DNA from 2 places in the Roseateles sp. GW821-FHT09G09 genome. Region 1 is predicted to be linked to the other one. Evidence: riboswitches for the same ligand, from Rfam matches in the RefSeq annotation. Region 1 holds a riboswitch; the other holds the start of a gene.
The links. A riboswitch is a leader RNA that binds a small molecule or an ion and turns the genes downstream of it on or off. The one in region 1 is predicted to bind cobalamin.
Positions count from the first base shown of each region.

Region 2: linked by a shared signal. The riboswitch ahead of AC07O8_RS17860 (TonB-dependent receptor domain-containing protein) and the one ahead of AC07O8_RS05595 (TonB-dependent receptor domain-containing protein) in region 1 are both predicted to bind cobalamin.

Region 1 is NZ_JBWKOG010000002.1:143,810-153,938, reverse strand. Features, by position in the region: gene AC07O8_RS05615 (ribose-phosphate pyrophosphokinase) at 43-1,005, shown strand; gene AC07O8_RS05610 (50S ribosomal protein L25/general stress protein Ctc) at 1,126-1,743, shown strand; gene pth (aminoacyl-tRNA hydrolase) at 1,884-2,582, shown strand; gene AC07O8_RS05600 (hypothetical protein) at 2,584-3,102, shown strand; cobalamin riboswitch at 3,098-3,366, shown strand; gene AC07O8_RS05595 (TonB-dependent receptor domain-containing protein) at 3,561-5,465, shown strand; gene cobU (bifunctional adenosylcobinamide kinase/adenosylcobinamide-phosphate guanylyltransferase) at 5,525-6,133, shown strand; gene AC07O8_RS05585 (ABC transporter substrate-binding protein) at 6,130-7,098, shown strand; gene AC07O8_RS05580 (FecCD family ABC transporter permease) at 7,095-8,096, shown strand; gene AC07O8_RS05575 (ABC transporter ATP-binding protein) at 8,093-8,935, shown strand; gene AC07O8_RS05570 (cobyrinic acid a,c-diamide synthase CobB) at 8,943-10,129, shown strand, end outside.
Region 2 is NZ_JBWKOG010000006.1:262,973-273,101, reverse strand. Features, by position in the region: gene AC07O8_RS17900 (hypothetical protein) at 1-648, opposite strand, end outside; gene AC07O8_RS17895 (helix-turn-helix transcriptional regulator) at 808-1,680, shown strand; gene AC07O8_RS17890 (glutathione S-transferase family protein) at 1,744-2,382, shown strand; gene AC07O8_RS17885 (potassium channel family protein) at 2,491-3,594, shown strand; gene AC07O8_RS17880 (DUF3592 domain-containing protein) at 3,884-4,069, opposite strand; gene AC07O8_RS17875 (hypothetical protein) at 4,275-4,643, opposite strand; gene AC07O8_RS17870 (beta-ketoacyl-ACP synthase III) at 4,715-5,836, opposite strand; gene AC07O8_RS17865 (GMP reductase) at 6,082-7,059, shown strand; cobalamin riboswitch at 7,213-7,464, shown strand; gene AC07O8_RS17860 (TonB-dependent receptor domain-containing protein) at 7,547-9,442, shown strand; gene AC07O8_RS17855 (amidohydrolase family protein) at 9,517-10,129, opposite strand, start outside.

The DNA of each region.
Region 1 (10,129 bases):
GCTGGGTTGGCCACCGGGCCATAAGTCTAAGGATGGCCCGCTGTGCTGCTCAATACCGTCCTCTTCACGGGTAACGCAAACCCGACCCTCTCCAAAGAAATCGCCACGCATCTGGGCCTCGAGCTCGGCAAGGCCGTGGTCGGTCGGTTCTCCGATGGCGAGGTGGCTGTTGAGATCCAGCAGAACGTCCGCGCCCGCGACGTGTTCATCGTCCAGCCCACCTGCGCGCCGACGAACGAGAACCTGATGGAACTGCTGATCATGGTCGATGCGATGAAGCGCGCCAGCGCGCGCCGCATCACCGCCGTGATCCCCTACTTCGGTTATGCGCGCCAGGATCGCCGCCCGCGGTCGACGCGCGTGCCGATCTCGGCCAAGGTCGTGGCCAACCTGCTGGAGACCGTCGGCGTCGAGCGCGTCCTGACGATGGACCTGCACGCGGACCAGATCCAGGGCTTCTTCGACATCCCGGTCGACAACATCTACGCCTCCCCGGTGCTGCTGTCGGACCTGAAGGCCCGCAACTACAGCGACCTGGTGGTGGTCAGCCCCGACGTCGGCGGCGTGGTCCGCGCGCGCGCGCTGGCCAAGCAGCTGGGCTGCGACCTGGCGATCATCGACAAGCGCCGTCCGTCGGCCAACGTCTCCGAGGTGATGCACGTCATCGGCGAGATCGACGGCCGCAACTGCGTGATCATGGACGACATGATCGACACGGCCGGCACGCTGGTGAAGGCGGCCGAAGTGCTGAAGGAACGTGGCGCCAGAAGCGTCTTCGCCTACTGCACGCACCCCATCCTGTCGGGCCCGGCGATCGAGCGCATCGCCGGTTCGATGCTGGACGAGGTCGTCATCACCAACACGATCCCGCTGTCGGAGACCGCCAAGGCCTGCGGCAAGATCCGCCAGCTGTCGGTCGCTTTCCTGTTCGCCGAGACCATCCGCCGCATTTCGGACGGCGAGTCGGTGACCTCCCTCTTTAGCGAGCAGAACAACAACTTCTGATCGCCCCCTGAGTTCCGGCCGCGGTCCGCAAGGACGGCGGCTGTTTCGCGAAGGCACCTGGTCGCGGGGCCTTCACCCGGAGCGTCAATCCTGGCGCTCCGTCCATTCTTGGAGATTGATATGAAATTCGTCGCTTTCGAGCGCAAGCTGCAGGGGACCGGAGCGAGCCGCCGCCTGCGCCACGCTGGCAAGGTTCCTGGCATCGTTTACGGTGCTGGCGAGCCGGCCGTCATCGAGCTGGATCACAACGCGCTGTTCCACGCCATGAAGAAGGAAGCTTTCCACAGCTCCATCCTCGACATGGAAGTGGAAGGCAAGACCACGCAAGTGCTGCTGCGTGACTTCCAGATGCACCCGTACAAACAGCAAGTCCTGCACGTGGACTTCCAGCGCGTCGACGCCACGACCAAGATCACCAAGAAGGTGCCGCTGCACTTCGTCGGTGAAGCCGAGTCGCCGGCCGTCAAGACCGACAAGGGCACCGTGAACCACGTGCTGACCCAGATCGAGATCACCTGCCTGGCGCAACAGCTGCCGGAGTTCATCGAAGTCGACCTGAGCGGTCTGACGATGGGTCACTCGATCCACGTGAACGACCTGAAGCTGGCCGATCACATCAAGATCGTCACGCACGGCAAGCCGAACCCGGTGGTCGCCACCCCGGTCCCGGCCGCGGCTGAAGAAGTCATCGTCGTGGCCGCCGCGCCGGTCGACGACAAGAAGAAGAAGAAGAAGTAATTTCTTCGTCTCCGGACGCGCGCCTGACGAGGATCGCGTCCGTTGTCTGGAATGCCCCCTTCGGGGTGGCATCTCCCCCCGAAGAAGGCCCCGCTCGCGGGGCCTTCTGCTTTTGCGCTCGGCACTGATAATCGCGCCCCATGATTCGTCTCTTTGTCGGCCTGGGCAATCCCGGCCCTGAATACGAGGACACCCGCCACAACGCGGGGTTCTGGTGGATCGATGCGCTCGCGCGCGGCCTGAAGGCGTCGCTGCAACTGGACACCAAGTACTCGGGCCTGGTCGCCCGGGTGAACGATGCGCCGGGCGCGCCCGGCCCGATCTGGCTGCTGCAGCCGATGACCTACATGAACCTCTCCGGCAAGTCGGTGGCGGCGCTGGCGCGCTTCTTCAAGATCGCGCCGGAGGAGATCCTCGCCATCCACGACGAGCTCGAGATCGCCCCCGGCGAGTTCAAGCTCAAGCAGGGCGGCGGCAACGCCGGCCACAACGGGCTGAAGGACATGCAGGCCCAGCTGGGCAGCGGGGACTTCTGGCGCCTGCGGCTGGGCATCGGCCATCCGGGCCACCGGGACGAGGTCGCCGGCTACGTGCTGCGCAAGCCGCCGCTGGCGGAGCGCCAGGCGGTCGAGGACAGCATCGGCAAGTCGCTCGAAGCCTTCAAGCTGATGACCGGCGGCGACATGGCCAAGGCCGTCGCGCTGCTGCACGCCAAGCCGCCGCGGCCCAAGCCGCCCAGACCGGCCCATCTGCCGCCCAAGCCGGGCGCCCCCGTTGCCGACTCGGCAACGCCTGCCCCCACGATTCCTCCTGCCCGACCCCCTTCCTCCGGAGACTGACATGTCCGCGCGCGCCGCCCTGATCCTGACGACTGCTGTTCTGGTCCTCATGTCTGGCGCGGCCCGCGCCCAGGACCGGCAGGAGGCGCCCAAGCCTGCGCCGGCGCAGGAGCGCACGCTCGGCTATTACCGTTGCGGCCCGGAAGGTCACGACTTGCGCGAGAGTCCCTGCCCCGACGGCCAGGGCCGGACGGCCGAGGTGGCCAAGGACAAGGTCGATCCCAAGGAGGCCGACGCCGCGCGCAAGCGCACGGCCGCCGAGACGCGCGACCTGGCCGCGCGCGAGCAGGCGCGTGAACGCCAGTCGGCGAAGGCGCCGTCCAAGGCGATCGGCATCGACGGCCGGCTGCCCGCGCAGCGTGCGACCAAACCGGTGAAACCCGCGGATCCGAAGAAGCCCAAGCCCAAGGACCCGAAGAAGCCGCCGAAGAAGAAGCCCAAGGCGCCCAAGACTCCCGATCCGGCCTTGCCGCCGACGCCGACCACGTCCTCGACGGGCACGAGCGCCGCACCTCGCTAGAATGCGCGCCGTTGGTGCTCGTGCGGACATTGCGTCCGTGCAGTTAAACGGGAATCAGGAAGTGGTCGCATCCCCGATGCGCGAACCAACCTGAGCTGTCCCCGCAACGGTAAGTGGCCGCCGGCCGCGCGCCCGGGATCCTGAGCAAGGACCACCGGGCGGCAGCCGGCACTGCCTGTCCCCATGTCCACTGGCGCCTGCGCGCTGGGAAGGACACAGGCAGCGGCCACCAGCCCGGATACCGGCCAACAGGTGGCGTCTCCAGCCGATCGCGACGCGTCCTGCGTGAGTCCTCTTCGAGTGCTCGCCAGGACGACCCGACGACGAGCCGGCGACGCCGTTTCTCAGAGGTCCTGCGGGTGAGCAGGCGTCTGAACTCCGTCGTTGGTCCGTTCCTCATGCTTCCGTTCGTTTCGCGCGCGCGCGCTGGTGCCCGCTCGCTGCCCGTCCTCACCCCGATGGCCGTCGCCCTGTCGACGCTCGTGGCGTTCGCGGGCTTCTCCTCGTCCGCGTCCGCGCAGTCCCTGCCCTCCCCCGCTTCCACTTCCGCATCCCCCGCGACAGCCCCCACGGGCTCCCCCGCCAACCGCCTCGACGATGTCACCGTCACCGGCACGCGCAGCCCGATGAAGCTGTCCGACGTCGCCGCCGACCTCACCGTCATCCACCGCGACACCATCGAACGCCAGGGCTTCGGCAACATCGCCACCCTGCTGCGCAATGTCGCCGGCCTGCAGATGGCCAGCAACGGCGGTCCGGGCAACTCGACCTCGGTCTTCGTGCGCGGCACCGAGACCCGCCACACCGTGGTCCTCATCGACGGCGTGCGCGTGGACGGCCAGTCCTCCGGCGGCGCCAGCTGGCACAACCTGCCGGTCTCGCAGATCGAGCGCATCGAGGTCCTCAAGGGCCCGGCCAGCGCGCTGTACGGCTCCGACGCGATCGGCGGCGTCGTGCAGATCTTCACCCGCAAGGGCGCGGGACGGACGCAGCTGGACCTCGGCATCGGCGGCGGCAACCTCGGCCAGGTGAAGGCCGATGTCGGCATCAGCGGCGGCACGGCGGACTTCGACTACGCCGGCTCGCTCGCGCTCGACCGCGGCACCGGCTTCAACGCCTACCTGAACACGACGGCCAGGAGCTACAACCCCGACGCCGACGGCTGGCGCAACTACAGCGGCAGCCTGCGCCTGGGCGGCCGCGTGGCCGAAGGCCAGCGCCTCGAGTTCCTCGGCCTGAAGAGCCGCAGCAACGCCGGCTACGACGCCGGCAAGAACGCCGACGACCGCGGCATCACCGAGACGCTGGCGGGCAAGCTCAGCCTGAACTCCACCTGGTCCCCGGCGCTGTCCACCCAGCTGTCGGCGGGCCAGTCCGAAGAGAACTACGAGACCAAGCCCAGTTCGCCCTACCTGACGAAGACGCGCATCCGCAGCGCCTCGCTGCAGGGCTCCTACCGGATCAACGAGCAGCACCAGCTCAACGGCCTGCTGGAGCGCCGCGAGGACCGCCTGGTCAACACCGACCTGGTCGGCGGCGGCCAGGGCACGCGCGACCAGAACGCGATCGGCCTGAGCTACCTCGGCACGCTGGGCGCCTTCAGCCTGCAGGCGCACGGCCGGCATGACGACGACAGCGAATTCGGCGGCATCGACACCGGCAGCCTCGCGGCCGGCTTCAAGCTCGGCGGCGGCTGGCGCGTGACGGCCTCGGCCGGCAACGCCTTCCGCGCGCCCACGCTGTACCAGCGCGGCAGCGTCTACGGTCCCGACACGACGAAGGCGGGCGTGGAGGAACTCCGCCCCGAGCGCGCGCAGAACCGCGAAGCCGGCCTGGCCTGGGCGCAAGGCAACTTCGACTTCGCGGTCACGACCTTCCACAACCGCGTCACCGACCTGATCGCCTTCGGCGCGGCCGGCAGCTGCCGCTCGACGACCGGCTGCTACAGCAACGTCGCCCGGGCGCTGCTCAAGGGCACCAGCCTGAAGGGCGGCGCGCAATTGGGTCCCCTGAACCTCAGCGCCACCGCGGACTTCCTGGATCCCACCGACGCCAACAGCGGCCGCCAGCTGCAACGCCGCGCCAAACGCTTCGGCACGCTGCGCGCGGAGACCGCGCTGCAGGCCTGGACGCTGGGCGCGAGCGTCGTCGGCTCCGGACAGCGCTTCGACGATGCCACCAACAGGACCCGGCTGGGCGGCTACGGGCTGCTCAACCTGGACGCGCAGTACGCGTTCGCCAAGGACTGGCGCCTGCAGCTGAACGTCGACAACGCGTTCAACCGCGACTACCAGACGGCCAATTTCTACCAGCAGGCGCCGCGCACCTGGTTCGTCACGCTGCGTTATTCGCCGTCGCTGTGATCCGAGGCGGCTGGCCTTGGCGCTAAGGTCTGCCCTTCGACAAACCCTGGAGATCCCGGATGTCCGCTCATCACCTGATCGTCGGCGGCCAGCGCAGCGGCAAGTCACGCCACGCGGAGCGCCTCGCGCTGCGCTGGGCGCGCACGCCGGGGCACCGCGTCACCGTCGTCGCGACCGCCGAGGCCCATGACGACGAGATGCGCGATCGCATCGCCCGCCATCGCGCCGACCGGCCCGCTGGCTTCGACACCGTCGAAGCGCCGCTGCGTCTGTGCGAGGCCTTGCGTGCCGCGTCCTCGCCGCAACGGCTGGTGGTCGTCGACTGCCTGACGCTGTGGCTGACGAACTGGCTGATGCCGATGGACGGCGCGCCGCGCCTCGAGGACTGGCGCGGCGAATGCGCCGACCTGCAGCGCCTGCTGCCGCAACTGGCCTCGCCGGTGGTCTTCGTCTCCAACGAGGTCGGTTGGGGCGTGATGCCGATGGGGCGCGAGGTGCGCGCGTATGTGGACGAACTCGGGTGGCTCAACCAGCTCATCGCGCGGCAGTGTGCCGAGCTCACCTTGATGGTGGCGGGACAGCCGTGGACCCGGGCGGTCGAGGCCCTGGACGACACCCACCGCGCTGCCGATGCGGCGAACGAAGCGAACGAGGAGAACAACGGATGACGCCGATGGAACGCTGGAAGCAAGGGGTGATCAAGGTCGCCGTCGGTGGCGCACTGCTGGGCGTGTTCGCTGCAACGGCGACCTTCTCGACGCGCGCCGTCGCCGCGCCCATCACGCTGAAGGACGACCGCGGCCACACGGTGACGCTGCCCGACGTCCCGCGCCGCATCGTCAGCCTGCTGCCCTCGCTCACCGAGACCATTTGCGAACTCGGCGACTGCGCCAAGGTGGTCGGCGTCGACCGTTTCTCCAACTTCCCGGTGAGCGTGCAGAAGCTGCCACGCCTGGGCGGTCTCGATGACACCAGCATCGAGGCGCTGGTCGCGCTCAAGCCCGACGTCGTCATGCTCGGCGTCTCCGCGCGCGTCATCGACCGCCTCGAAGGTCTTGGCCTGAAGGTCGTCGCGCTCGAGCCCAAGAGCATGAACGACGTCCAACGCGTGCTGGGCAAGGTGGGGCAGATCCTCGGCAAGGAGGACGAGGCGCGCCGGCTGTGGAACCGCATCGACGGCCACATCGCGCAGAGCGCCGCCACGCTGCCGCCCGGCGCGCGCGGCCTGAGCGTCTATTACGAGGTCGACGCCGGCCCCTACGGCGCGGGCACCGCGTCCTTCATGGGCGAGATCCTGACGCGGCTCGGCGCCAAGAACATCATCCCGGCCGAGCTCGGACCGTTCCCGAAACTGAATCCTGAATTCATCGTCCGCGCCGACCCGCAGGTCATCATGGTCGGCCAGCGCAACGCTGCCGGACTCCCGCAACGTCCGGGCTGGCCAGCGATCCGCGCGGTGAAGAACCAGCGCCTGTGCGTCTGGATCCCGTCGGAATCCGACGTCCTCGTGCGTCCCGGACCGCGCATGTCCGAGGCGGCCGCGCTGATGGCGCGCTGCCTGCGCGAGGCGGCGGCCGGTCCCGTGCCGCTGCCCACCGTGCCCTTCAACGCGCCGCCCGGGGGCATGCGGTGAGGCGGACCGCGGCGCAACTGACCGCGCTGCTGCTGCTCGGCGCCGTCCTGCTCGCGCTGGGCCTGGCCATCGGCAGCATGGGCTGGAGCCCGTGGACCGACGGCGGCGACACCATGCGCATGATCCTCTGGGACATCCGCGCGCCGCGCTCCCTCGGCGCCTGGCTCGCCGGCGCCCTGCTGGCGCTGGCCGGCGCCATCGCGCAGGGCCTGTTCCGCAATCCGCTCGCCGATCCCTATCTGCTCGGCTGCTCCGCGGGCGCCTCGCTCGGCGTCGCGGCGCTGCTCTTCGTCATGGGCGTCTCGCCCGCGGCGGCCGCGCTCGCGCTGCGCGTCGGCATGACCGGCGCCGCCTTCGCCGGTGCCATCGGCGCCGTGCTGCTCACCCTGGTGCTCGCGCGCGGCGTCACCCAGAGCCTGCGCCTGCTGCTGGCCGGCGTCGTCGTCGGCGTCGTGCTCGGCTCGGGCTCCGCGCTGCTCACGCTCATGAATCCGGACATCCTGCGCGCCATGCAGGCCTTCATGCTCGGCAGCACCGGCTACGTCGGCTGGAGCGCCGTGCAGGTCATGGTCGTCGCCATGGTGCTGTGCCTGCTGGTCGCGCTGGGCTGCAGCCGCACGCTCGATGCGCTGACGCTGGGCGAGGACACCGCCCGCTCCCTCGGACAACGGCTCACGCTCATCCGCCTGCTCCTCATCGCCGCCCTCTCGCTGGCCACCGGCGCGGCGGTCGCGCAGTGCGGCCTCATCGCCTTCGTCGGCCTCGTCGCACCGCACCTCGTGCGCAGCTGGGGACCGACGACGCACGGCGCCCTGCTCCTGCTGTCCGCGCTCACGGGCGGCGCGCTGCTGCTCGCCGCCGACATCGCCGCGCGCTGGGTCATCGCGCCACAGGAACTGCCGGTCGGCATCATCACCGCGCTACTCGGCGGCAGTTATCTGCTGTGGCTGATGCATCGACGCAAGGCGCATCTGGGCGGCACCGGAGGCGCGCGATGAGCGCCGCCGGAATCAACCAGGCCCTCCGACCCGCCGATCGCGCTGCGATCGACGGCAACGGCCCCCTGGCGCTCGGCCACGTCCCGTCGCTGCGCATCGACTTGACGTCGCTGTCGCTGGGCCATCGCCCGGTGCTGCACGCGTTGACGCTGGCGCCTACGCCGCGCGCATGGACGGCGATCGTCGGACCGAACGGCGCGGGCAAGTCGACCCTGCTGCGCGCGATCGCGGGCCTGCTGCCCTTCGACGGCACCTTGACCCTCGACGACAAGCCGTGGACCGCGTGGCCGGCGAAGCACCGCGCGCGGCAGATCGCCTGGCTCGGCCAGAACGAGAACGCGTCCGAAGACCTCACTGCCTACGACATCGCGATGCTCGGCCGTCTGCCGCATCAGCCGTGGCTGGCGCCGGCGAGCGCCGCCGATCACGAAGCGGTCGAGCACGCCATGCGCCAGACGCAGAGCTGGGACTGGAAGGATCGCGCGCTGGGCAGCCTCTCGGGCGGCGAGCGCCAGCGCGTCCTGCTGGCGCGCGCACTGGCCGTACGTGCCGGCGTGCTGCTGATGGACGAGCCACTCGCTCACCTCGACCCGCCGCACCAGAGCGACTGGGCGCGCATCGTGCGCGAGCGCGTCGCGGCGGGCGGTGCCGTCGTCAGCGTGCTGCATGAACTCAACGTCGCGCTGCAGGCCGACACGCTGGTGGTGATGGACGGTGGTCGCATCGTCCATGAAGGCGCGCCGCACGAACCGGCGACGCACGACGCGTTGCAGCGCGTCTTCCACGGCCGGCTATTGATTCTCCAAGTGCAAGGGCGCTGGATCGCGCTGAATGAATGAACTCCCGATGACTGCCTGCCCTACCTTCCTGATCAGTGCTCCCGCTTCCGGCCAGGGCAAGACGAGCGTCACCGCCGCGATCGCGCGCGCGGCGCGCCGGCGTGGCCTGCGGGTGCGTGTCTTCAAGACCGGGCCGGACTACCTGGACCCGATGGTGCTGGAGCGCGCGAGTGGCCACACGGTCTACCAGCTCGATCTGTTCATGGGCGGCGAAGCGCATTGCAGGCAACTGCTCGCGAAGGCGGCGTCCGAGGCGGATCTGGTCCTCGTTGAAGGGGTGATGGGTCTCTTCGACGGCAAGCCGAGCAGTGCGGATCTGGCGGCGACCTTCGGACTGCCGGTGATCGTGGTGATGGATGCGTCGGCGATGGCGCAGACCTTTGCGGCGTTGGCGAAGGGTCTGGCGCGATTCCGCGATGACATTCATGTTGCCGGAGTGATTGCCAATCGGGTGGGCAGCGATGCGCATGCGCGCATGGTCGGTGAAGGGTTGCCAAAGGAGCTTCCGTTGATTGCGGCGTTGAAGCGTGATGCGGCGCTCTCGCTCCCTGAACGGCATTTGGGGTTGGTGCAAGCCTTGGAGCTTCCGGACATCGACAAGCAGCTGGATGCGTGGGCGGACGCATGGGAGACCAACGCCCTGCTCGATCTTTTCCAGAGCGTTTCGGAGACCGCCGGGCGGTGGCCCCTTTTCGGAGGTCAAGGAGGGAATTCAGTTGCCGGCAGGCAACTGAAGGAGGGACACGGAGAAAAGGGGCCACCGCCCGGCGGTCTCGCGCTCGGTCGCCCGTTGGCGGGCAAGCGCATCGCCGTCGCCACTGACGCGTGTTTCTCCTTCATCTACCCGGCGAATCTCGACCTGCTTCGCGAGCTTGGGGCGGAGATCCGCGCGTTCAGCCCGATCGCGGGCGACGATGTCCCCGAGTGCGACGCCCTGTGGCTGCCGGGCGGTTATCCCGAGCTGCATGCGGAGGCGCTCCGCGAGCACCCGCGCTTCTTCGGCGCGCTGCGGGGTCACTTGGAAGCGGCCAAGCCGCTGCTGGCCGAATGCGGCGGCATGCTGGTGCTGCTTGATGAGCTGAGCGATGCCGAGGGTGGCGCGCAGGCGATGGCGGGGCTGATGCCGGGCCGCGCCTCGATGCAGAAGCGGCTGGCTGCGCTGGGCCTGCAGACGATCGTGTGGCCTGAGGGCGA
Region 2 (10,129 bases), on a different contig from region 1:
CGGCGGCGCCTCGCCGGGCTGCTTCGCGCAGATGCGCACCGGCGACATCGCGCTGAGGCGCTGCTGCAGCAGCGCACGATCGGGATGCGGGGGCGTGCTCGTCGGCTCGCCGCGCTCCGACCATTGGATCGTGTACATGTTCTTGTCGCCCTTGTAGACGGCCAGGATCGTGAACTCGCTGGTCGGCGACTTGTCGTTCGTCATCGTGTGCGTGCCGCAGCCGATGATCAGGATGTAGCCGTCATGTCCGGTCTCGATGCGGCCTTCGAGCATGCGGGCGCCCATGAAGCTCGTCGGACAGGCCTGCTTGAAGCCCGCGGCGACGTTCATCGCATAACCCGCGGCGGTCGCGTTCGGCGCGAGCGCGGCGTCCTTCACCGCCGTCAGGAGGAAGCGTTGCGTCCATCGACCATCGACGGGATCGCCGGCGAGCACCATCGAGCGCATGTACAACGGGCCGTCGGTCTTCTCCACCTGCGGCTTGAAGCCCGGCGGGAGCTGCTGCACGAAGATCTCGTCGAAGATCGGCGTGGAGGCCGTCAGCGGCGGGAAGGTGCCCGGCTCCGGCGAGGCGGCGGAAGCGACCGCTGTCAGCGCGGCGAGCGAGCAGATCGTGGCAGAGGCGAAATGGCGGGTGATCGAGTTCATCGTGGAATTGGAGCATGAACGGGCACGCGGACACGGCGCCCGCGCGGGCCGCCCGCTGCGCCCGCGCTTGATCGGATCGGCACCAAACCTGATCGCCGCCGCACCGTCGGCGTGAAGTGCGCCCGCTAGGATCGATTCATCTCTTCAAGAGGAGTCGATGTGAAGCCGAGCACGATCCAGCCGCCCGACGGCGCCACGCTTGCGCGCGAGCTGTACCTCCGCCCCGGCGTCGGCGTCGCGGCGCACGTGCTGCAAGGCCGCGGCTTGCAAATCCTGCGGATGCGAGTCGACCTGCCCGCGCTGATCCTCGTCGACCGGGGCATCAAGACGGTCAAGCCCGCGCGTGGAGCCGGCGTCCGGGCCCAACCCGGGCAGGCGCTGCTGCTGAGCGGCAACCAGACCGTCGACTTCACGAACCTCGTCGTCCAGGGCTCGCAATACGAAGCGCGCTGGCTCCTCTTCGACGCCGGGTTGCTCGACGATCCTTTCTACGCCGCACGCGTCGCGCAGCTGGATCGTTCGGGAATCCGGCCATCTCCGGCGCGTCTGCTGTCGAAAGTTCGGCCGGGACTGGCCGATGCCTTCGAGCGCGCCAGGCAGGCGCTCTCGCCGGCCCTCGCCTTGCCCGATGCCATCGCCCGCCAACGCGTGTTGGAGGTAATGCACTGGCTGCTGGAAGACGGTGTCGTGCTGCAATCCGCGCCCGTCGATGCCAGCGTCTCCATTGGCGTGCGCGCGCTGATCGCCGGTCGCTTGGACGAGGACTGGACGACCGCTCGCGTCGCCGCCGCGCTGGCGATGTCCGAGGCCACGCTGCGGCGCCGGCTGGTCGCCGAAGGCGCCTCGATGACGACCTTGATCGTCGACGCCCGCATGGCCTCCGCGTTGACGCTGCTTCAGGCCACCACGCAGCCCGTGTCCGAGATCGCGCGCGCTGTGGGCTACGACTCTCCCTCGCGCTTCGCCGTGCGCTTCCGCGAGCGCTTCGGTTTCGCGCCGACGTCCGTCCGCGGCCACGAGCGCGCGGCCTGACGCCTCGTTCTGCATCGCCTCGCTCGGAGGCTTCAACGAATTCAACGACGCCAACGCAACGCCATGATCACCCTCCACCACCTCGGCCATTCCCAATCGGAACGCATCCTCTGGCTCTGCGAAGAGTTGGGCATTCCCTACGAGCTCAAGCGCTACGCGCGCGACGCTGTGACGCGGCTATCGCCGCCCGAGCTCAAGGCACTGCATCCTCTCGGCGCCGCGCCGCTGATCGAGGACGGCGACCTGCTACTCGCGGAGTCCGCCGCGATCGTCGAGTACCTCATCGCCAGGCACGGCAACGGGCGGTTGAAACCCGACGCAGAGCATCCGGACTTCGCATCGTTCCTCTACTGGTTCCACTTCGCCAACGGCAATCTGCAGCCGGTAATGCTGCGACGGATGACGCTGGGACGCGCGTTGCCAGCCGATCATCCGGTCCTGGCGGCGACACAAGAGCGCCTCGACAAGGTCCTCGCACTCGTCGAGGAGCGGCTCGGTCAGGCGCGCTATTTCGCGGGCGACGAGTTCACGGCGGCGGACATCATGAGCGTGTTCTCGCTCACCACGATGCGGCTGTTCCTGCCGATCGATCTGGCGCCGTATCCGAGCATCCGAGCGTATCTGCAGCGCATCGGCGAGAGGCCTGCTTACCAGTTGGCCATGGCGAAGGGAGATCCGGATCTGACGACACAGTTGACCTAGTGGCGGAGCTTGGATGTTGCTGAGGCGACACGTCACGAGGGGTCGGCATCGATTCCCCTTTTTCGATGGGCAGCTTCTACACTTTCGGCCAAAACAAGGGAGGAATTGATGGCCGAAGAAGAGACTCCACTCTCACTATCCACAAGACCCGTCTCGCCACACCCCAAGGGTCCTCTCACGACCAAGTTGGGGAGACGGGTGGAACGCGCCTCATACCTTGACCTCCTGGTTGCAGCGTCATTCGTATTGATATTCGCGGCGACGTACTACAGCGTGGCGCCGCCTTCTCATTCGTTGATCGCGAACGGCGCACCGACCAGCCCGACTTTTTTTAACGCGCTGTACTTCAGCCTAGTGACATTCACAACGCTTGGCTACGGAGATCTCTCCCCAATTGGATTTGGAAGAGTCATCGCCACGTGCGTGGCGATGTCCGGCCTGGTGCTGACAGCGCTTCTAGTCGGAAAATTCGCGTCCGAGCGACAGCAGTCAACGCTTCTACTGCTCTACACAAGTGACGCCCAGAGAAGGCTGGAGGGATTCGCCACACAGCTCGAAGAATTGAGAACAAAGGCTGAAGACGACTTCAAAAGAAAGAATCTAAATCAATTGCGTGAGTCAACAAAGAGCCTTGCCAGCCTTCTCGAAGCCGCGTTCAACTACTTGTTGTTCAATGCAAGCCAAGCGCGCCTGATCGAATTCGGCAACACAAGTGCTTTGAATTCCGTCTACTTTCAATTTCGACAGATTCAACAGCTTTGCATTCGAATTCACACTGAACAGCTACGGGACCTGACCGTCAGCGACCGCACGTTCTCCATCACGACTCGCCTTGCTGGGATGATGGCAATCGTCTTGAAATTCCACCAGCTGCGCCCGCTTCACCAGTCATACAACAGCCAGGTTTTGCAATGGGTGGCCAAAACCTTCGGACGCTCGGCCAGCGTCTCAACGGTTGAGCTCAAAAGCAGCGCACCTCTATCGATTGCGAGATCGATGGAGGAGGCCTCTGCGGCACTTGTGCAATGGGCAGCGACACACTTAACCGAGACTCGCTTAGAGCAGGTGTTCAGACATATGCCAACTGGGGCACCTGCTTCGTGGCCCAAAGATATGCACAAGTCTGTAGCCAAACAACTGAACATCTCAAACTCACTGGCAGCAAAAGGTATCAAGGAGCTGGTTGAACGAAAGTGGCTTCCGAAAAAATGAAGGCAACCCGCATACTTAATCAAAGCCTGCTTCGATCAAGACTGAACACTGCGATCGACTTAGTCTAATTCTCAAGCTTCTGCAAGAAGGTCTGCTCATGTAATGGAGACTCGATGCTTAGGTGCGTTCCGCTCTGGCGTTCGAAGAATCCATATACCAAGCGCGCAGCACATTGATTGGCCACAACGGGCCAGCAAAGCTCAGCGCACATATCAGGATGGAAGTGAAGATTGCGCCAGTTCCCGAGCCACCGCAAAAATGGCACCGAGTGGGAAGTGGCTCGCGGGTCTTAGTGGATGTCCATCTGCGCGCCCACAGGGAAGTGATCTAGTCTGGACTCAACGTCTGACCGACTCGTGCAAGGACTGACACCAAACCCCAGTTCATTGTTCCTGAAGCGGTGGCCTTGCACCTCGTAGGCGTACGCGACGCGCAGCGAGTACCGGGAGCCAAACCGATTCGCACAACCTGGCATCAAGTACACCTGCTCCACGGTGGCATGTGTCGATTTCCAGTCCCTGCTGGAAACCTGGGCCACGCACATGTCTATGCCCTGGCGCGCCGCTGCCCTTCCGATGAACAAGCAAACTGCGAATGAGCTCACGATCAGCAGCCAGGGCAACCGCCGATCGCATGCCTGGAGAAGAAGGCGCTTCAGCCGCACCACCCTCCCCGTCCGCTCAGTCCCAATCCTTCATCGCGTGGTAGATCACCCAGCCCGCCGCGATCGTCCCGATCGGGAAAGCCAGCAACAGCGGCAGCACAATCGCGACGCTGACCCCGCGCGACCAGGGCACGCGGCGTGCGCTCACGCGCGACAGCCAGATGTGCCCCAGCGAGAACGCCAGCAGGAACAGCCAGACGATCACCAGGCCCTCGGAGAGCGTGCCGTTCCGGATCTTCGTCAGCAGGCCGATGGTCAGCATCGCCGTCGTCAGGAGATACAGGACCCCGATGATCATGTGCATGGACGACACCCGCGAACTCGGATGCGGCGGCCCGCGCCAGGTCCTGTCGGCCAGGCTCTCAGTCTGGTCTGCCAATGGCATTCAATCCTCCCTCGATATCCTCGAACGTGCGCCCGCCTTTGCCGGCGGGTCGCCCTCCTCCTGCGCCTTGATCAGCGCTTCTTGACGATCACGCTCCCCACCGAGTACCCCGCCCCGAACGAGCAGATCACCCCCAGGTCGCCCTGCTTGAGGTTGGCGCGGTGCTCGTGGAACGCGATCACCGAACCGGCCGACGCCGTGTTCGCATACGTGTCCAGGATCAGCGGCGCGATCTCCGCGCCGGCTTCGCCGCCGACCAGCTTCTTGATCACCAGCTGGTTCATGCCCAGGTTGGCCTGGTGCAGCCAGTAGCGGCTGACGTCGGTCGGCTGGATGTGCAGCGACGCCAGGTGGTTCTCGATGTGCGCCGCGGCGATCGGCACCACTTCCTTGAAGACCTTGCGGCCCTCCTGGCGGAAGGTCTTGTCGCGCGCCTCGGGATCGCTGTCCTCGGCCTTGTTCATGAAGCCGAAGTTGTTGCGGATGTTGTTGGAGAACTGCGTCGCCAGCTTGGTGCCCAGGATCTCCCACTGCTCCGGCGCCGTCGCCAGGTCGGCGCGCTCCACGACGATGGCCGTGCACACGTCGCCGAAGATGAAGTGGCAGTCGCGGTCCTTCCATTCCAGATGCGCGGACGTGATCTCCGGATTCACGATCAGCACGCACTTCGACGCGCCCGAGCGCACCGCGTTGTACGCCTGCTCCAGCGCGAAGGTCGCCGACGAGCACGCCACGTTCATGTCGAAGCCGTAGCCGCCCGCGCCCAGCGCCTGCTGGATCTCCACCGCCATCGCGGGATATGCGCGCTGCATGTTCGCCGCCGAGCAGAACACCGCGTCCACGTCCTCGGGCTGCCTGCCCGCGGCCGCCAGCGCCTTGCGCGACGCGTCGACCGCGATCTCCGCCATCAGCGACAACTGGTCGTCCGCCCGTTCCTCGAAGCGCGGGTACATGCGCGTCGGGTCCAGCACGCCGTCCTTCTCGATCACGTAGCGCTGCTTGATGCCCGAGGCCTTCTCGATGAACTCCACGTTGGAGTGCACCAGCGCCTCGCGCGTGCCGGCGGCGATCGCCTCGGCGTGCTCGGCGTTCTGCAGGTCCACGTAGCGGTTGAACGAGTCCACCAGCTCGGCGTTGGTGATGACGTGCGGGGGCTGGTAGAGCCCGGTGCCGCTGATGACGACGGAATGCATGTGGCTGGTCTTCGGATGTCGCCCGTTGAAGGGCCAAGGGGGCGAAGTTTAGCGAACTGCGCCCAAAAGCCCCTGATCGATGCATGCTGCACCGCAGCGCGGCAGCGGCGCCCCGCAGCACGCGTAGAATGGGTCACCGGGCCCAAATTTTGGGACCCGGTTTTTTTTGGCCGGGTCCCAAGTCAAGCGCTCGCAGCCCAGGGCGTGCACTGCATCAACGCAGCCCGACTTTGCGACTTTGGACCATGGAAATCTTCGACTACGACAACATCCTGCTGCTGCCGCGCAAGTGCCGCGTCAACAGCCGCAGCGAGTGCGACACCTCCGTCGAGTTCGGCCCCCGCCGCTTCAAGCTGCCGGCGGTGCCCGCGAACATGAAGACGGTCGTCGACGAGTCCATCACCGAATGGCTGGCCGCCAACGGCTACTTCTACGTGATGCACCGCTTCGACCTGGACGCCGTCGCCTTCGCCCGCACGATGCGCGACAAGGGCCTGCTGGTCTCCCTCAGCGCCGGCGTCAAGGACGCGGACTACGCCATCATCGACCGCCTCGCCGCCGAAGGCGTCGGCGCCGACTACATCACCATCGACATCGCCCACGGCCACGCCGACGCCGTGCAGCGCATGATCGCCCACATCAAGCACAAGCTGCCTGACACCTTCGTCATCGCCGGCAACGTCGGCACGCCCGAAGGCGTCATCGACCTCGAGAACTGGGGCGCCGACGCGACCAAGGTCGGCATCGGTCCGGGCAAGGTCTGCATCACGCGGCTGAAGACCGGTTTCGGCACCGGCGGCTGGCAGTTGTCGGCGTTGAAGTGGTGCGCCCGCGTCGCGACCAAGCCCATCATTGCCGACGGCGGCATCCGCCATCACGGCGACATTGCCAAGAGCGTGCGCTTCGGCGCCGCGATGGTGATGATCGGCTCGCTCTTCGCGGGTCATGAGGAGTCGCCCGGCAACACCGTCGAGGTCGACGGCAAGCGCTACAAGGAGTACTACGGCTCCGCGTCCGACTTCAACAAGGGCGAGTACAAGCACGTCGAAGGCAAGCGCATCCTCGAGCCCGTGAAGGGCCACCTGGCCGACACGCTGCGCGAGATGGAGGAGGACCTGCAGAGCTCCATCTCCTACGCCGGCGGCCGTGCCCTCGGCGATCTGCGCAAGGTGAACTACGTGGTCCTGGGCGGCGAGAACGCCGGCGAACACCTGTTCATGTAAGCCAAAGGCCAGCAGTCAGCCCGCAGGCCCAAGGCCCAAGGCCCGCGGACAGCGAGTGCTGCTGGGGCCGGAATGATGCTGGAGGTTCCCGGAGGGAGGCCTCCTGCATCGTGGAGAGCCCGCGCCAGACGACTCGAAGTCGAGAGGCCTCCCGTTATGATCCGCCCCGTTGGTGCTCGCGCCCGGCCTTCCGCCGGAGCAGTTCAACGGGAATCAGGAGGGGCTGCACCCACGCGGTCGTGGCCCCAACCTGAGCTGCCCCCGCAACGGTAAGCGGAAGGCGCGCCGCTTCTGAACGCAGAGGGTGCGCGGCTCGTGTCTGAGACCACTGGACGGTCGTCCGGGAAGGCAACACGGGTTCATTCTTCCGACAGCCCGGATACCGGCCAACAGGCGGATCGTCGCCGTGCTTCCAGGAGCATGGCGCGTCCATTCCGCATGCGGCCGCGGGGAAGCGGCCGTCTGCCGCTGCTCATCCGATTCCGACATGCAAGCCTCTTCTCCCCGCGCCACGCTGCGCGCTGTCGCCCGTGCTTCGGCGACCGCGCTGGTCGCCCTGCCCGCCCTGTCCTTCGCTCCGTCGAACGCCTTCGCGCAGTCCTCCCTAGATCCTGTCATCGTCATCGGCACCCGCGAGGCACAGCCCCTCAGCAAGAGCGTGGCCGACGTGGTCCTGATCGACGCCGACACGCTGCGCAACAGCGGCGCGAGCAGCGTGGCCGACGTGCTGCGCCGCTACGCCGGCGTGCAACTGGCGTCCAACGGCGGCCCGGGCCAGACCACGGGCTACTTCCTGCGTGGCGCCAACACGAGCTCGACCGTGGTCATGATCGACGGCGTGCGCGTGGGCTCCGCGACGCTGGGCCAGGCGGCTTTCGAATCGATGAGCCTGGCCAGCATCGAGCGCATCGAGGTGCTGCGCGGTCCCGCCTCCGGCCTGTACGGCACGGACGCGGTCGGCGGCGTGATCCAGATCGTCACGAAGAAGGGCCAGGGCGCGCTGAACGTCACCGGCGGCCTGGCCGTCGGCGACTACAGCTCGCGTCAGGGCGACTTCGGTGTCAGCGGGTCGCAGGCCGGTTTCGACTACGCCGCCAGCATCAGCCGCGAAACCAGCGACGGCACGACCGCCGTGCGCGGCGATCGCGGCAGCCCCTCCTACAACCCGGACGACGACGGCTACCACCGCACGGTCGCGACCGCACGTCTGGGATTCACCCCCGCCGAAGGCCACCGCATCGGCGTCAGCGCGACGCAGAGCCGCCTCAACGCGCAGTACGACAGCTACGAGTTCGGCCCGCCGGCCGACCCGTCGGGCGACTATCGCAACCGGCTCAAGACGCGCGAAGTCGCGGTCGACTACCGCGGCACGCTGTCGCCGATCTGGACCACGACGCTGCAGGTGGCGCACGGCACCGATGACTCCGTGACCGGCCTGGCCGACGCCGGCCGCTTCAAGACCACGCGCGATCAGGCCACCTGGCAGAACGCGCTGCGCATCGCGCCGGACCAGCAGGTGGTGCTGGCCTACGAGCGCCTCGAGGAGAAGGCGGACGGCGTCACCGACGGCACGCTCAAGCGCACCAACAACGCCTACATCGCCGGCTACAGCGGCCTGTTCGGCCGGGCGGCGCTTGAAGCCAACCTGCGCCGGGACGACAACTCGCTCTACGGCAACAACACGACGGGCAGCCTCGGCGGCAGCTACGCGCTGAGCTCGACGCTGAAGGTCCGCGCGCTGGCCGGCAAGACCTTCCGCGCGCCGACCTTCAACGACACCGATTTTCCCTTCTACGGCCATCACGACATCCGTCCTGAGAAGGGCCGCAGCGCGGAGTTGGGACTGAACTGGCGCTCGGGCGCGAGTAGCGCCTCGGCGACGGTCTATCGCAACAAGGTCAAGGACCTGATCGTGTACACCCCCGATGCGACGCTGTGCCCGGCGAACGACGACTTCGCCTTCGGCTGCGCCGCCAACGTCGGCAAGGCCACGCTGAAGGGCGCGACGCTGACCGGCGCGCACCGCCTGGGCAACTGGAACTTCGCCGCCAACGTCGACTTCCTCGATGCGAAGAACGACGAGACCGACGCGCGCCTGATCCGTCGCGCGGCGCATCAGGAAAGCGTCTCCGTCGACTACGACACCGGCGCGTGGAGCGCCGGCGCGACGGTGACCGACATCGGCAAGCGCCTGGACACGGCGGGCAACCTGGGCGGCTACGCGCTGCTGGACCTGCGCGCGACCTGGCGCTTCCTGCCGCAATGGCGCCTGGAAGCCAAGGTCCTCAACGCCGCCGACCGCGACGTGGAGCCGGTCTACTCGTACCAGGGCCTGGGCCGTCAAGCCTGGATCGGCGTGCGCTACGACATGAAGGGCTTCTGAGCCCGCGGGCCGCGCGGGCAGAACGTTCGCGCGGCCCCCCGAGCGCAGCGCTCGCGGTTCGGGGCCTCATCCCCTCACTTCGCCATTCCCATCGCCGCCTCCAGCTGCGCCGGATCGAACACCCGGCCCGCCTTGATCGTCTTCACGACCTGCCGCAGCGCGGCGATGTCCTTCAGCGGATCGCCGTCCAGCAGCACCATGTCGGCCTGCCGGCCCGCCGCGATCTCGCCGCGCTGGCCGGCCACGCCCAGCACCTGCGCCGGCGTCAGCGTCGCCAGGCGCAGCACCTCGGCGTTGGGAATGCCGGCGCGCACGTAGAGCGCCAGCTCGCGGTGCAGCGTGTAGCCCGCGAACGCGTCCGTGCCCGGCATCAGCGTCACGCCGCCGTCGTGCAGCCGCTTGACCAGCTGCAGCAGGCGCGGCAAGGCCTGCCGATACGCTTCCTCCTTGCCCGGCGGCACCGCCACCGCGCCGGACAGCAGCCGGCGCCGCACGATCGGCGGGAAGCGCTCGACCAGGCCCTGCAGCGCCGCCGGCGGCTCGCCCGGCGCGCCCGAGTACAGCCCCTCCAGGATCGCCACCGTCGGGTCGAGCACCGTGTGCCGACGTCGCATTTCCGCGATGAAGCCCGTCACCGGCGCGCTGTCGAGGTCCAGTTGCAGCAGCTTCTCCGCCATCACCGTGTAG